Regions from separate parts of the Paenibacillus sp. NPDC056722 genome, predicted to be linked through region 2. Evidence: riboswitches for the same ligand, from Rfam matches in the RefSeq annotation. Region 2 holds a riboswitch; each other region holds the start of a gene.

Region 1 (3,104 bases), on a different contig from region 2:
ACCGGATTGGTGTGGTAGGTCAATACCGATCTTGTTGAAGACATACATTGTAAAACCAGAGCAATCAAATCCACTTGTAGTCGTGCCGCCAGCTACGTACTTGGTGCCGATAGCCTTGTCAATCACCTTATCCATCTTGGAATCGGCGAAAGCGCTTCCTGCTCCAATAGCGGTAAGCATCATTGAAAAGCCAAGCACTGCTGCTGCTAATTTCTTCTTCAAAAGTGTAAACCCCTTCCAATGCCTACGAGGTTAGCTTAAGGGTTCGGTTGAAGGTCCCCTATGACCCCTCTTCAAACAGGAGGTCAATTCACCCAAAGTGGTTCCCCCGTTTCCCTAATGATTAGGGAACTCGGCATATACCGTTGATTAGAATTAGACTGCTATATGAATACATGACAAAACCTTATAAAAAGGTGACTCAATAATTACAAAAATGTTACTAAAAACTCACTGCGCTAATTGTAACAAACACAGCGTCGCTTGGCAATCATTTATAGCATATTTGTGCGCAAAAAATGGGATTTTAAGAGCGGATTCTCACTATTAACGTTGAAAATAGAGGACAAACTAAATTTTCCAAAATTTATTGAGTTTTTTGGCGCAAAATATGATTCATCTATTCCAAAGAGGTGTATACGTATACTATAAAATAGGAAAAACCCGGAAATTGACTATGATGATAATCAAGTCTCCGGGCACAGTATAGGTATGAGGTTAAATGGAATGATTGTATTTTAGAGGTTAGTTTAGTCGTAGGCAACCGCTTTATAAGCAGTTGTGCTCATGATTCGTTTGGCACCAATGTAGCGATCAGCCCAGTATTTCTCACTCAGTGAGCTAATAATGACACCGTGGGAAGATGAGGATTGAGCAAATTTACCATTGCCGACGAAGATACCGACATGAGATACACCGTTGCCGAGTGTGTTGAAGAATACGAGGTCTCCTGGACGCATTTGACTGCGAGAGATGGAGGTTCCTGCGTTATATTGCGATTGGGATGTGCGCGGCAACGAAATGCCGATGCTTTTGTATACATATGTAGTGAATCCAGAACAATCAAATCCGGCCGTGCTTGTTCCTCCAGTTTTGTAGGAGGTTCCGAGGGTTTTTGTAATAACCGTGTCCATTTTGGAGTCTGCTGAAGCGCTATTGGTTCCGATACCGATGGCGAGTGACAAACCTAGTGTGGCTGTAACAATGATTTTCTTAAAATTCTGTCTGTTCAAAAGATGTACTCCTTCCAAGGCCTGCGAGGTTAGCTTAAGGGTTCGGTAGAAGGTCCCCTATGATCCCTCTCTTACGAGATCAATTCACCCAAAATATGGTTCCCCCACTTCCCGGTGCAAGGAATTCGGCGTTTTATGCACCTAAAGTGTGACGTATCGACAACTGCATACATGACATAAGCGTAGATATTAAGAAATACCTTCAAAAGATTACAAAGTTGTTACTAGTAGTACAGAAGCCATTGTATCAAACCCGTTACCATTTTGCAAATCGCTCTGCTGAAGATGACAAAAAAAGAGTCGCGGCTCCTGTTATCCAGGAACAGTGACTCTTCTAATATGCCCTGAGGGGACGGATTTATTGTGGAAATGCTTTACTTCTCCATAGGTCATATTGAGCCGCAATGCCCCACAATTTGAGGAGTGTGGACGGGAGCGGAAGGAGTTGGCGGATCAGGAGTGCAGGCAAGCCAGGGAAGTAAATAATCCCCAAGGCGTAGAACACCAAGAGCAGCAGACTGCCTGCTCCCATCACGATTGATACCCCTATCGCGGTGAGAAGGCACCGTAGGGCGATTAGCAGGGAGGAGAACATGCCAGTTCCGGCTGTATAACCAAACTGCATGTACAATAGCAGCAAGCGGATAACATATACATAGGCACACCAAGCCAGAATATAGGGAACACCGTTCAGCAGCAGCTTATAGTCCATTAAAGACGACAGCAGCAGTGCATATATCTTGGGTGCGAACCAGTAAACGGGCAGGAGGGCGAGTAGCCACTCTACCAGGCTGAAGATCAGCACGGACAGACCATGCTTTTTCATGCCGGGGAAAAAGAACAGACCGCGTTCTCCTGAGCGCTCCTGATGCAGCTCATGAAGCAGACCCGCCCGAATGAACGGGGAAATGAGCAGTCGCAGCAAGGTTAACCCTAACAGCAGGCATAGCCAGCGCTGTACGTCAGGGTCGGAGGTAAGACTATGCTGACCCTCGATGTAGAACAGCAGCCTGGCCATACCGCTGCCCCCCGCGTTGTGGTCGGGATACCGCAGTAGGACTGATACTACGGCCTCCCGTACTAAACCATACATAAAATAGCCCCAGAGCAGCCGGTAGATGAATAGCAGTATCAGAATATAAGTTTGCTCCTTCAAACTTTGCCAGCCGCGAATAATTGATGTTTTCAAGCTCATCCACCTCACCAGACCAGAGTTCCAAGCACAGTTTCAAGCAGTTTCGACAAGGTTAGCGTCCAGCGGGAGAGGGTATCCGGCTTGATCTCCGCCAGCCTGAAATTGTTGATATGTTTGTTCTCCAGCAGAAGGGTGTGCTGGGGATCGATCTCTGCCGACAATAGCGGGGAGCTGGAGATCAGCTGGAACGCTGTATTCTTGTTGTCCCCATTCCAGACTCGCTCCACGGTGTGGCCATCAGAGAAGGTGAATTTAATGGGGACATTCGCGTAGTGGCTACCTCTGTTGCTGACCTTTACGATGGATTCGTAGCCTTGGCCGGTGCCGGCATTTTCTTTGGTACGCATCTGGATATCGTCGATCGAGAAATCAGGAGCTCCGCCGTCATAGATATAAAGATCGAAATAGTTCTGCCATGATTTCTTGGTCACGTTCTCTACGACCTTCTGAAAATCACGGGTAGAGGGATGGCGGAACCGGTATTTATTCGCATAGGTGGACAGGATGGTATCCATAGTTTTAGTGCCGACCTGCCGTTCGATGTCTTTCAGCACCAATTTGCCACGGAGGTAAACATTCTGGGTATAAGCATTTGCTCCGCTATATTTCCAGGTTTCCAGTGTGAGGGCCTGAGGAGAGGTCACCAGGCTGGCTTGAATGGGCAGATTGGCCATCAC
Region 2 (3,104 bases):
GATCCGCTGTATTCATGTAGTGACCATGTATGCGGTAGAACACGAACATTACGATTGGCAGGAAGAGAAAGGCCATCCACACACTGGAGAATTTGGTGATGATGAAAATCAAGGTAATCGTTAATGTCGTCAGCATGCCGATTGTGTTGACAGCAAATTTACTTTTCCAGCCTGCCGGCTTCAATTTGTACCAGCGAACCATCATGCCCAGCTGAGACAATGTAAACGGAATGAACACACCGACAGCATACAGTGGAATCAGACCTTCTGTATTCCCGTGAAATGCGGCTACCAGTAGTGCAGACATCACACCGAGGAAAATAATCCCATTCGAGAAACCGAGCCGGTCTCCACGAACCATGAACGCATGCGGCATGTATTTGTCTTTGGCAAACATACAGGCGAGCAGCGGGAACGCTGAGTAAGCGGTATTGGCTGCCAGGAACAGAATGACAGCGGTAATCCCTTGAATGAAGAAATACAGCACGCCGCGTCCAAAGGTGGATTCCGTGATCTGGGATACGACGGTAGCTTTCTCATCGGGCACAATGCCATACCAGTAAGCCAGGACGGTTATACCTGTGAACATAATCCCTAGAATGAGGCCCATGGCCATTAGGGTTTTTGCCGCGTTTTTCTCAGCAGGCGCTTTAAAGTTCGGAATAGCATTGGATACAGCCTCAACCCCGGTCAAAGCCGAACAGCCAGAGCTAAAGGCCTTCAAGAGCAGGAACAAGCTGACATTGGATACCGCAGTCCCGATCTCGGGGACATGGGCATGCGCACCGCCCGTAGCATATTTTATAACCCCTGAAATAATCAAGACAAAAATGGAAATAACAAACAGGTATACTGGAACAGCAATGAAAGATGCGGATTCTGTTACACCGCGTAGATTAAGTATCGTTAGGATGATAATTACGGTAACTGCAATAAGAACGGTATGACCATGCAAGCTTGGAAAAGCCGATGTGATCGCATCTGTCCCTGCTGACGCACTTACGGCAACCGTCAAAATGTAATCCACGAGCAAAGAGCCCCCAGCCAAAAGCCCGGTCGGAACGCCTAGATTGTTCTTAGCTACGATATAAGCACCGCCGCCTTGTGGATAAGCAAAGATCGTCTGCCGGTATGATAAAATCAGAATCGCCAGCAGTCCCAATACGGCAAGTGCAATTGGCAGTGAGTACCAGATCGCAGTGAACCCCGCGGCGACCAGTACAATCAGGATTTGTTCCGTTCCGTAGGCTACAGACGAGAGCGCATCTGAAGACAGAACAGCCAGTGCTTTCACCTTGGATAACTTTTCATGATCGAGTTCGTTGGATTTCATCGGACGCCCGATCAAAAGTCGTTTTACTTTGCTTACCATTGTAGAAACAGTTCCTCTCTTTGTGAGTTGAATCGGTCATACCGTGCGCCGTTTTCACGGGTGGATTTCATAAATGCAGGCACAAAAACAAGCATACGGAAATGATCCGCATGCCTGGGGCATGGTCATTATCCCACTTTTGCTTACGAGGTTAGCTGGCGGATTCGGGCTGTGGTAGCCCTACGGTTCGGCCGTATAGGCCGCTTCCGATTCACCCCTTTGGCATCGTTATGCCAAGATTGGTTCCCCCGTTTTTCCTAGGAAAATTCAGCGCATATTCAACTTCTCACAAGGTCTAATATTAGTCTACAAAGTGCATCCAGTAAAGCGGTGAAAAAAATGAAAAAAGAATGAAAAAACATTCAAAACCCGCAAATTTTATATCGGGAACTGTCCGCTCTTTCATTCTCTTCTATTATCCCTTCGGCCCGTGTTTTTATAACATTTTGACGTTATTTGTGACGAATCAGCAGGGAATATTTTTTGGTTGTACTTGCTTATGCTTCTTCTGTTTCCTGCTCCAGCGGCTTACGGCCGAACCAGAGCAAAACCGTGATCAAGGCAAAGGCGATTAGCGCCATAAAAGGAATCGTGATAAAACCAAAATAATTCAAATAATCTTTGTTGCAAGGAACTCCCACTGTGCAGGGAATAATCTTGCTAAGAGCTGGAATTTTCTGTTCTGCGTAATGATACAGTGAAATGCTTCCCCCGATAATGCTCAGTGGCAGCACATAAGGAATAATGCGCTTGTCTCCCCGGTACGTGGCAATGCCTAGCAGAAATAGCTGGGGATACATAAAAATGCGCTGGAACCAGCAGAGCTTACAGGGCTCATACTTTAGAACCTCACTTAGATAAAGGCTGCCTGCCACGGCCACTACTGACACAAACCAGGCCAGATAAAGAGCGTTACGGCGGCAAAATAGGGAGAATTTACTCATTTCACTTGGCCTCCGCCGCTTTGGCTGCAGTATTCACTTCCGCCGAAATAGCGTCAAAGTTAAACGGCTCTGCGGATTTCACGCCATTAATGAAGATGGTTGGCGTATTATTAACCCCTGCGTCAGATGCTGTCTTGATGTCACGCTTCAATTCGTCATAATACGTACGTTCCTTGATGTCCTTGCGCAGCAGCTCCAGATCAATGTTCAGCTTCTCCTTCTCAGCTAAGCCAACAAGATAATCCTCAGTCGCCCACTTAGCATTTTCATCGCCTTGATTTGCATATACGGCATCAAAGAACTTCCAGAACTCATCCGCATTCTGATGGTAAATGGACAGGGCAGCAAGTGAAGCTGTTTCGGAATCAGGACCGATAAAGGCCATATTTACAAAATAAAAAGAGGCTTTTCCTGGCTCTACCAGCTCTTTCACGATTTGCGGTTTGATCAACCCCGTGAACTGGGCACAAGCGGGACATTTGAAGTCTCCAAATTCAACAATTTTGACCGGTGCATCCTCTTTACCCAGTCTCGGCAGCTCACTGTAATTGAAGCTCGTTGGCGCTGCAGTTGTGGTGGTGGAGGAAGTATCCTTCGCTGCCATCATAAATAGGACTACAAAAATAATGACTACAAAGACAATTGTACCGATAATAAACATTCTGTTCGTCTGTTTCTGTTTATCTTGCTTGGTGCGGTCTCTCTCCTGCTTGCTCAATTGAGAAGCCGCTGGACTCTTCTTCTTAGGTTTGCTCAAGGATCGGTTCCTTTCTGTCCATTAAGGACGG
Region 3 (3,104 bases), on a different contig from region 2:
AAACACATTGTTCAGCATCATAAGCGCCAGCGGCGTAATCTCACCAAGCGGTGTCAGCGTGTCATGCATATTGTTCACACTGCCTGTGGTCGCCGCGGTTGTTACCGTTGTGAACAGGGAGGACTGTGGAATCCCGAAGCGAACTTCTTTGCCTTCCATGCTGCCCTGTGAGGATTCGATGCCCAAGGCGTTGATCGCCGGATTCCCACGGGTTTCCGCATAATAGTTCAGCCCCAGCAGCAGCACGAAGAGCGTCATCATCGCGGTGAAAATCACCCAGCCCTGGCGTTTGTTTTTGGCAAACATGCCGTACGTGTACGGAAGCGCTGCGGGCAGCATCCACATCGAAAGAATCTCCAGCACATTCGTAAGCGGACTTGGATTCTCGAACGGATGCGCCGAGTTGGCCCCGAAGAACCCGCCACCGTTTGTTCCGAGATGTTTGATCGATTCCAGTGAAGCCACAGGCCCTATCGCAATGTGTTGCGTCTGGCCCTCAAGTGTTGTGACGTCAAGCGTAGGCTTCAGTGTCTGCGGCACATGCAAGCCCACCAGAATCAGCGTTACCAATAATGCCAGCGGCAGAAAGATCCGCACATGTGCTTTTACAAAGTCTTCAAAAAAATTCCCCAACGATTCCCGCCCGGTGATTCCTCTGACAAACGCTATCGCCACGGAGAAGCCGCTGGCAGCAGAGGTGAACATCATCATCGTAATCACAGCCATTTGCGAGAAATAGGACAAACCAGTCTCTCCGCTGTAATGCTGAAGATTCGTATTTGTCATAAAACTGATTACCGTGTTGAACGTGAGCGTCTGCTCCATATCTCCTATCCCATTTGGATTAAGCGGCAGTCCCCGCTGCACTCGCAGAATGATATAACTAAAGGCTACCAGCACGATATTCGTTAAAATGAAGCTTAGCGCGTATTTCTTCCAGGACATCCCTTCGCGCTGCTTCAGCCCTATCAGGCGGTAGATGCCATTCTCTGTACGACCAAACCATCGGTCTGTGCGATTCGGCTCACCCGAAAATACATGATACACATAGGTGCCCACTGGCTTCACCAGAAGCAGCAGGATTAAGATAACTACGACCATTTGCAGAGTGCCCATGAATGTCCCTCCTTAGCAAGACTTCTATTTCTGTTCCCATTCCTAGCGTTAGATGTAGCTAAAATTTCTCCGGGTGAATCAGCGCATATACCAGATAGATGAACAGCAGCAAAGTCACAGCAATAATCACAATCACCGCTCATGCCCCCCTGCATCCCGGGCTACATTCGAACACCATTGTACAAATCCATAGAATAAGCCGTACGTAACGGCCAGCGCAGCAATCATATACAGGTCCAGCATTGTTTCCAGCCCCTTTGTTTATCCCTGATCACGGGATGATTTATCCGCCAAAAAAACGGCATCCCCGCTATGGGAATAGATGACATAACTTGCACCCAGTCTTTTATAGACCAATCTGGGATTCAAGGAGGATGTGATGACAAAGATGGGCTGTGTGGTCCAGGCCCGGCACATCTGGATGTAACGGCAGCACAGCGTAAAGCTGCTCTCGAACAGATAGACACGGCTTACTGGAAAAGATGGACGAAACCACGTTTTCTGGTGACGGGTATCTACAAGAATAGTGTTCTCAACTCCCAGTTCCTCTAAACGCTCCTTCTCCTCCTGATTGTTCGTCAACCCTGCTACAGGGATGCCTCTAAATTTTAAAATCTTGATAAAATGCTCTCCGGCTTTTGTCGGTGCGCATACCAGCACATATTCTATCTGATCCGCCATATCTCTTATCTCCTCCTGCTCTAGTACAACAACAAGGAGGCAACGAAAATCTCCGAAAGGATCATGACCTATCGTCATTTTCGGGCACAGCCATCTGTGGCTGTGTCACGTCACCAGACGCTGCCTTACAAGCGTTTTGCTTATAAAAGCACAGCAAAAAACCACAAAGGATTACCTCTGTGGCTCGCTAACGGTCACATTGCACTCATCCTCTCTACATACGCTTACGAGGTTAGCTGTCGGATTCGGGCGGTGAGAGTCGCCCTACCCGCACAGATGCACATTTGACGCATCCATACAGGATTCACCCCATAACCGGCTCCGACTCTCACATCGGCTGCCGATTGTTGGTTCCCCCGCTTTCCTTGACGGAAATTAAGCGGATCAACTATTCGGTTGTGGTTGAAACAGATGTAATCATACTCTCGCGCAGGAATTCTTGTAAAACGTCAAGGATGCCAAAATAATGCATAAAGAAAACCCTTTTCATATCAGGTAGCGCTTTCTTGATGTTCAATCTCTCTATTTCTCCTATTTTCACGTTTTTGTCACGATTATCGAAAATTTTAGGCAGATCAGAAATCTTTTTCTCCAAAGGATGGGATTTCAAGGTTTTCGCCCGTTTTCCGTGTAAATATGAAAAGCGGTGCTTGAGGAAGATAGAGGCCTCATAACGGGCAATAAACATGCTTTTAGTCCCCTTTCTCTCCCTTGGTTGCTGAAATTCCGCGGATAGACGTTACTATGAAAGATTTTCTCTTTTTACAAAAGAAAGCGGTGCGGCGTATGATTCGGATTACGATCACATCATTAGCTAAAAGGAAATGAACAACTATTATTTTGGTACACATCCAGAACTTCTGGATCCGAAGAGCCTGACGCGGGTGTACTTTGGCGTATTGTGTTGCGATGACGGCGGCCATAGTTATTAAATGGGCTACCGCTTCGGGGAGGATTCAAAGTGGACATAGAACAACATCATAAGCTGACACGAATAGAACTCTTTGCTGTCCCTGCTTCCGCGGCTATCCATGGCTCCACAGCCGATTGTGAAAAACCATTGTACATCATCCTGAAGTTATCCTGTCAGAGAGACTGCGGCTGGGGGTTGTGCAGCATCCTAGCCGAGGGAAAAGGGGTCGACCTGGTAAGATGGGGTAACTTTCTGCGGTGTATCCGGCAATGTAGCCTGAGTGAAGCTGTCGGGGTTACGCAGGTTACCAGCCAGAGCTGGCAACCGAGCCAGTTTGCAATGGTACAGACCGCCTTGCAGGATTTGCAGGCAACTCTGTACCCGCCTGTCCTTG
Region 4 (3,104 bases), on a different contig from region 2:
AAAGCCAGGACTTAGTTAAGCTCCGGTTTTACAGGTCCAATCACATACACCGTACGCGACTTGCGTCCGAAGTTACGTGCATGGTTCAACGAATCGTAGTAGACATCCACCTTATTGCCTTTGATAGCACCACCAGTATCTTCTGCACGGCGGAAGCCAAGGCCTTCGATATATACCCACCAACCGATAGGAATTACATTAGGGTCCACTGCAATCGTACGTCCTTCCGTTACGCGTGTGCCGGAGGCGGTACGAGTTCCAATGCCCGGTTCTTCTGAAGAATAAGCAGTCATCGAGACGTTCTTGATTAATTTCTTGTATTCAAAATTGACGCCCGATTTAGTGGCGACATTGCTGCTCTTGGCACTGGTTTTTGTTGAAATGGTAGCATTAGCTGTTTTGGAAGTTGTTGTTTGGGCCACTGTAACAGGTTTAGGGAGAGGCTTTGTGCCAACGGCGATAATCTTGTCTTTGGTCACCGTCTGAACTTCTTTCCCAACCATACGCATGGAAGCCAGTTCACCGTCTTGATAAATCTTTTCGATGTGCTGGATCATGACGCCTGGTGCGCCCGCCTGTGCCACTCTAACTGTTCCCTTGGTAAGGGAGGGGTCTGCCGTCTTGATGACTCGATATGGCAAGTTCGTTGTCCGTTGTACAGTTTGTTTGTTAATGCGGACAATCTTGATATCCATATTGGCAGAGATAGTGGTATCTAGCGAAGGGAAAATCTTATCATGGCCTTCGAGGGCAATACCCAGCTTCTTGATGGCCTGACCGATTGTTTTCTCGGTCGTATAAAAAATCTTTTTTGCACCATCCGCAGTAAGACTGAATGGCTGCGCACGGTTAATCACGACACGGTCGCCGTCTTTTATTTCATCACTAAGGCCTATAGATAGTTGATCATGCGGCTGCAGCGAAATTTGCTCTTTTGCTAGTGCATCACTGAGAATCGCTTCACGCGTTTCCAGAGACTGCGTTTTCCCGTCAATTACTAAAGTGATCTGCTTGCTGCTTTGACCGTGCACGTACAGCAGAATGATCAGCGTGATCAAAATCGATAACACGCCGGCAAGTGAAAGTACGCGAAAGTTCACTTGTTCCCACCGTAAAGCGTAAGACCTGCTGGATGATTGCGAATCATGGGATACTTCTGGTTGGAATACGCCCATTCTCTCCATCCTCCTTACATAGCCCCGTCGTCAGCTGTATACCAAGATGACTGTTATCATTCGGACGAAACTATTCGAGATTGTCACAGGACACGCTATTTGCAATACCTTTGCGTCTCCTGCTCATGGATCGCCTGCCCGGCATAGTGCTCCCCCCACATCTGTTATATAACAGTATGCAGGGTACATGCGCAATATTCAAAATAAAAGAAGCCTAAAAGAGTTCTATGAGGACTCTTTCGTGGCTTCTCCGATGTCAGAATACGCGGCTCATGCACGAGGTTTCCTCTCTTACTTTCGCTTACGGGGTTAGCTGTCGGGTTCGGACGAAAGAGAGACGCCCTATCTCGGGTCACCCGCTCACGGCGGTTGCCCTAAAATTCACCCCAAAGACCACGTGAAGAAATCAACTACTGTCTGCGGCATTCTAAGCTGTACTTGATGTGCTCTGTATACGGCAAACAATATTGGTTCCCCCGTTCTCCATACGGAGACTCAGCGAGACGATCCATGATAGCGTGGGCTGTCACTGTAACAACAGCTCACTGCACTGAAAAGATGATATCCTGTTTTGATGCATGTTGTAAAGGACGATTCAACCACGTTTACGCAAATATATGGTTAAAATATTGTAATATTCGGCTGTTTTTTTGTTAAAAAAGTTTAATACATCGGCTATACTCTATTTTTCACCGTGTTTCCTCCCGATTTCACTCAATGCCAAATCGTTCCAGTGCGTTCGCATACGTAATTTCAGCCAATTCCTCCCAAGTTATCCCTTTAATTTCTGCCGCAGCTTCTGCCACCAACTTGACATGAGCGCTCTCATTTCGCTTCCCACGGAAGGGGTGTGGCGTCAGATACGGGGAGTCTGTTTCGATCAATAAACGGTCCAGCGGCGTCTGCGCCAGCACCTCTTTGGGAACCCTTGCATTCTTGAACGTTATCGGTCCTCCGAAGGATAAGTGGAATCCCAAATCCAGGCACATTTTCGCTGTTTCCCAGCTACCCGAGAAGGAATGCATTACACCGCCAACCTCGTTAGCCTTCTCCTCGCGAAGAATTCGCACTACATCCTCATGGGCATCCCGATTATGAATACAGATTGGCATTTTCAGCTCGCGGGCTAGTCCGATCTGCTTGCGGAAGACCTCGTGCTGCACGTCCTTCGGTGAGGTATCCCAGTAATAATCGAGTCCGATCTCACCAATGGCGACGACCTTTTTGTGGCTGCATAGCGAGGCAATCCAATCAAGGTCCCCCTCCTTCATGTCAATCGCATCCTGTGGATGCCACCCCACTGCTGCATAAATATAATCATACTTTTCTGCGAGCTGCATCGTGGTTGGGATCGTCTCCCGATTGAATCCGATATTAATCATTTTGCTGACACCGGCCTCTACCGCACGAGCAATGACCTGTTCGCGGTCCTCGTCGAATTGCGGAGCATCCAGATGGGTATGTGTGTCGAATAAGTACATGTACTGTTGTCCTCCCGGTCTTGGTCTCTATGTTCAAAAATAACTATTTAATCTTTATTTTGCGAATATTTCAGCAACAGAGTCAGGCAGTTGTGAAAGCGCCTTATTCAGCTTATCTTGAGGAAAATATAGGTGATATCTTCCACGGTGAATGCCGCTGATGGAACGTACAATATCTGAAACCTCCGAGATTTCACGGAGCCGATCCTTCCGGTCAAGCAGCAATATTTGATTGCTGTCAAAACCCTCTCCTGGACGAAACACATCATACGGAAGGTCTGACGGAAAATCAATTTCCAGATCATATTCCGGGTCCAGCCCGGCTCCCGCAAAACTGCGGCGGATTTCGTCAATCGTCTCCGGATTGAGACTCTCCGTCTCCACATATTTATACAGTTTACGATGAATAAACCGGCTGCACAAGTCGCTTAGCAGTCCATCCTCCTCC

The links. Region 2 has a riboswitch for cyclic di-AMP ahead of ACFRAM_RS00570 (APC family permease). Riboswitches for the same ligand answer to the same signal wherever they lie in the genome.
Region 1: linked by a shared signal. The riboswitch ahead of ACFRAM_RS27525 (C40 family peptidase) and the one ahead of ACFRAM_RS00570 (APC family permease) in region 2 are both predicted to bind cyclic di-AMP.
Region 3: linked by a shared signal. The riboswitch ahead of ACFRAM_RS23170 (hypothetical protein) and the one ahead of ACFRAM_RS00570 (APC family permease) in region 2 are both predicted to bind cyclic di-AMP.
Region 4: linked by a shared signal. The riboswitch ahead of ACFRAM_RS27315 (resuscitation-promoting factor) and the one ahead of ACFRAM_RS00570 (APC family permease) in region 2 are both predicted to bind cyclic di-AMP.

The regions. Positions count from the first base shown of each region.
Region 1 is NZ_JBHTYV010000021.1:25,060-28,163, reverse strand. It holds gene ACFRAM_RS27530 (C40 family peptidase) at 1-222, opposite strand, end outside; cyclic di-AMP (ydaO/yuaA leader) riboswitch at 227-368, opposite strand; gene ACFRAM_RS27525 (C40 family peptidase) at 750-1,232, opposite strand; cyclic di-AMP (ydaO/yuaA leader) riboswitch at 1,236-1,373, opposite strand; gene ACFRAM_RS27520 (hypothetical protein) at 1,591-2,421, opposite strand; gene ACFRAM_RS27515 (M1 family metallopeptidase) at 2,433-3,104, opposite strand, start outside.
Region 2 is NZ_JBHTYV010000001.1:111,722-114,825, forward strand. It holds gene ACFRAM_RS00570 (APC family permease) at 1-1,372, opposite strand, end outside; cyclic di-AMP (ydaO/yuaA leader) riboswitch at 1,498-1,655, opposite strand; gene ACFRAM_RS00575 (disulfide oxidoreductase) at 1,870-2,316, opposite strand; gene ACFRAM_RS00580 (DsbA family protein) at 2,318-3,073, opposite strand.
Region 3 is NZ_JBHTYV010000012.1:112,926-116,029, forward strand. It holds gene kdpA (potassium-transporting ATPase subunit KdpA) at 1-1,116, opposite strand, end outside; gene kdpF (K(+)-transporting ATPase subunit F) at 1,175-1,252, opposite strand; gene ACFRAM_RS23170 (hypothetical protein) at 1,378-1,797, opposite strand; cyclic di-AMP (ydaO/yuaA leader) riboswitch at 2,003-2,189, opposite strand; gene ACFRAM_RS23175 (hypothetical protein) at 2,186-2,485, opposite strand; gene ACFRAM_RS23180 (hypothetical protein) at 2,759-3,104, shown strand, end outside.
Region 4 is NZ_JBHTYV010000020.1:48,152-51,255, forward strand. It holds gene ACFRAM_RS27315 (resuscitation-promoting factor) at 12-1,175, opposite strand; cyclic di-AMP (ydaO/yuaA leader) riboswitch at 1,459-1,686, opposite strand; gene ACFRAM_RS27320 (TatD family hydrolase) at 1,886-2,656, opposite strand; gene ACFRAM_RS27325 (HD domain-containing protein) at 2,711-3,104, opposite strand, start outside.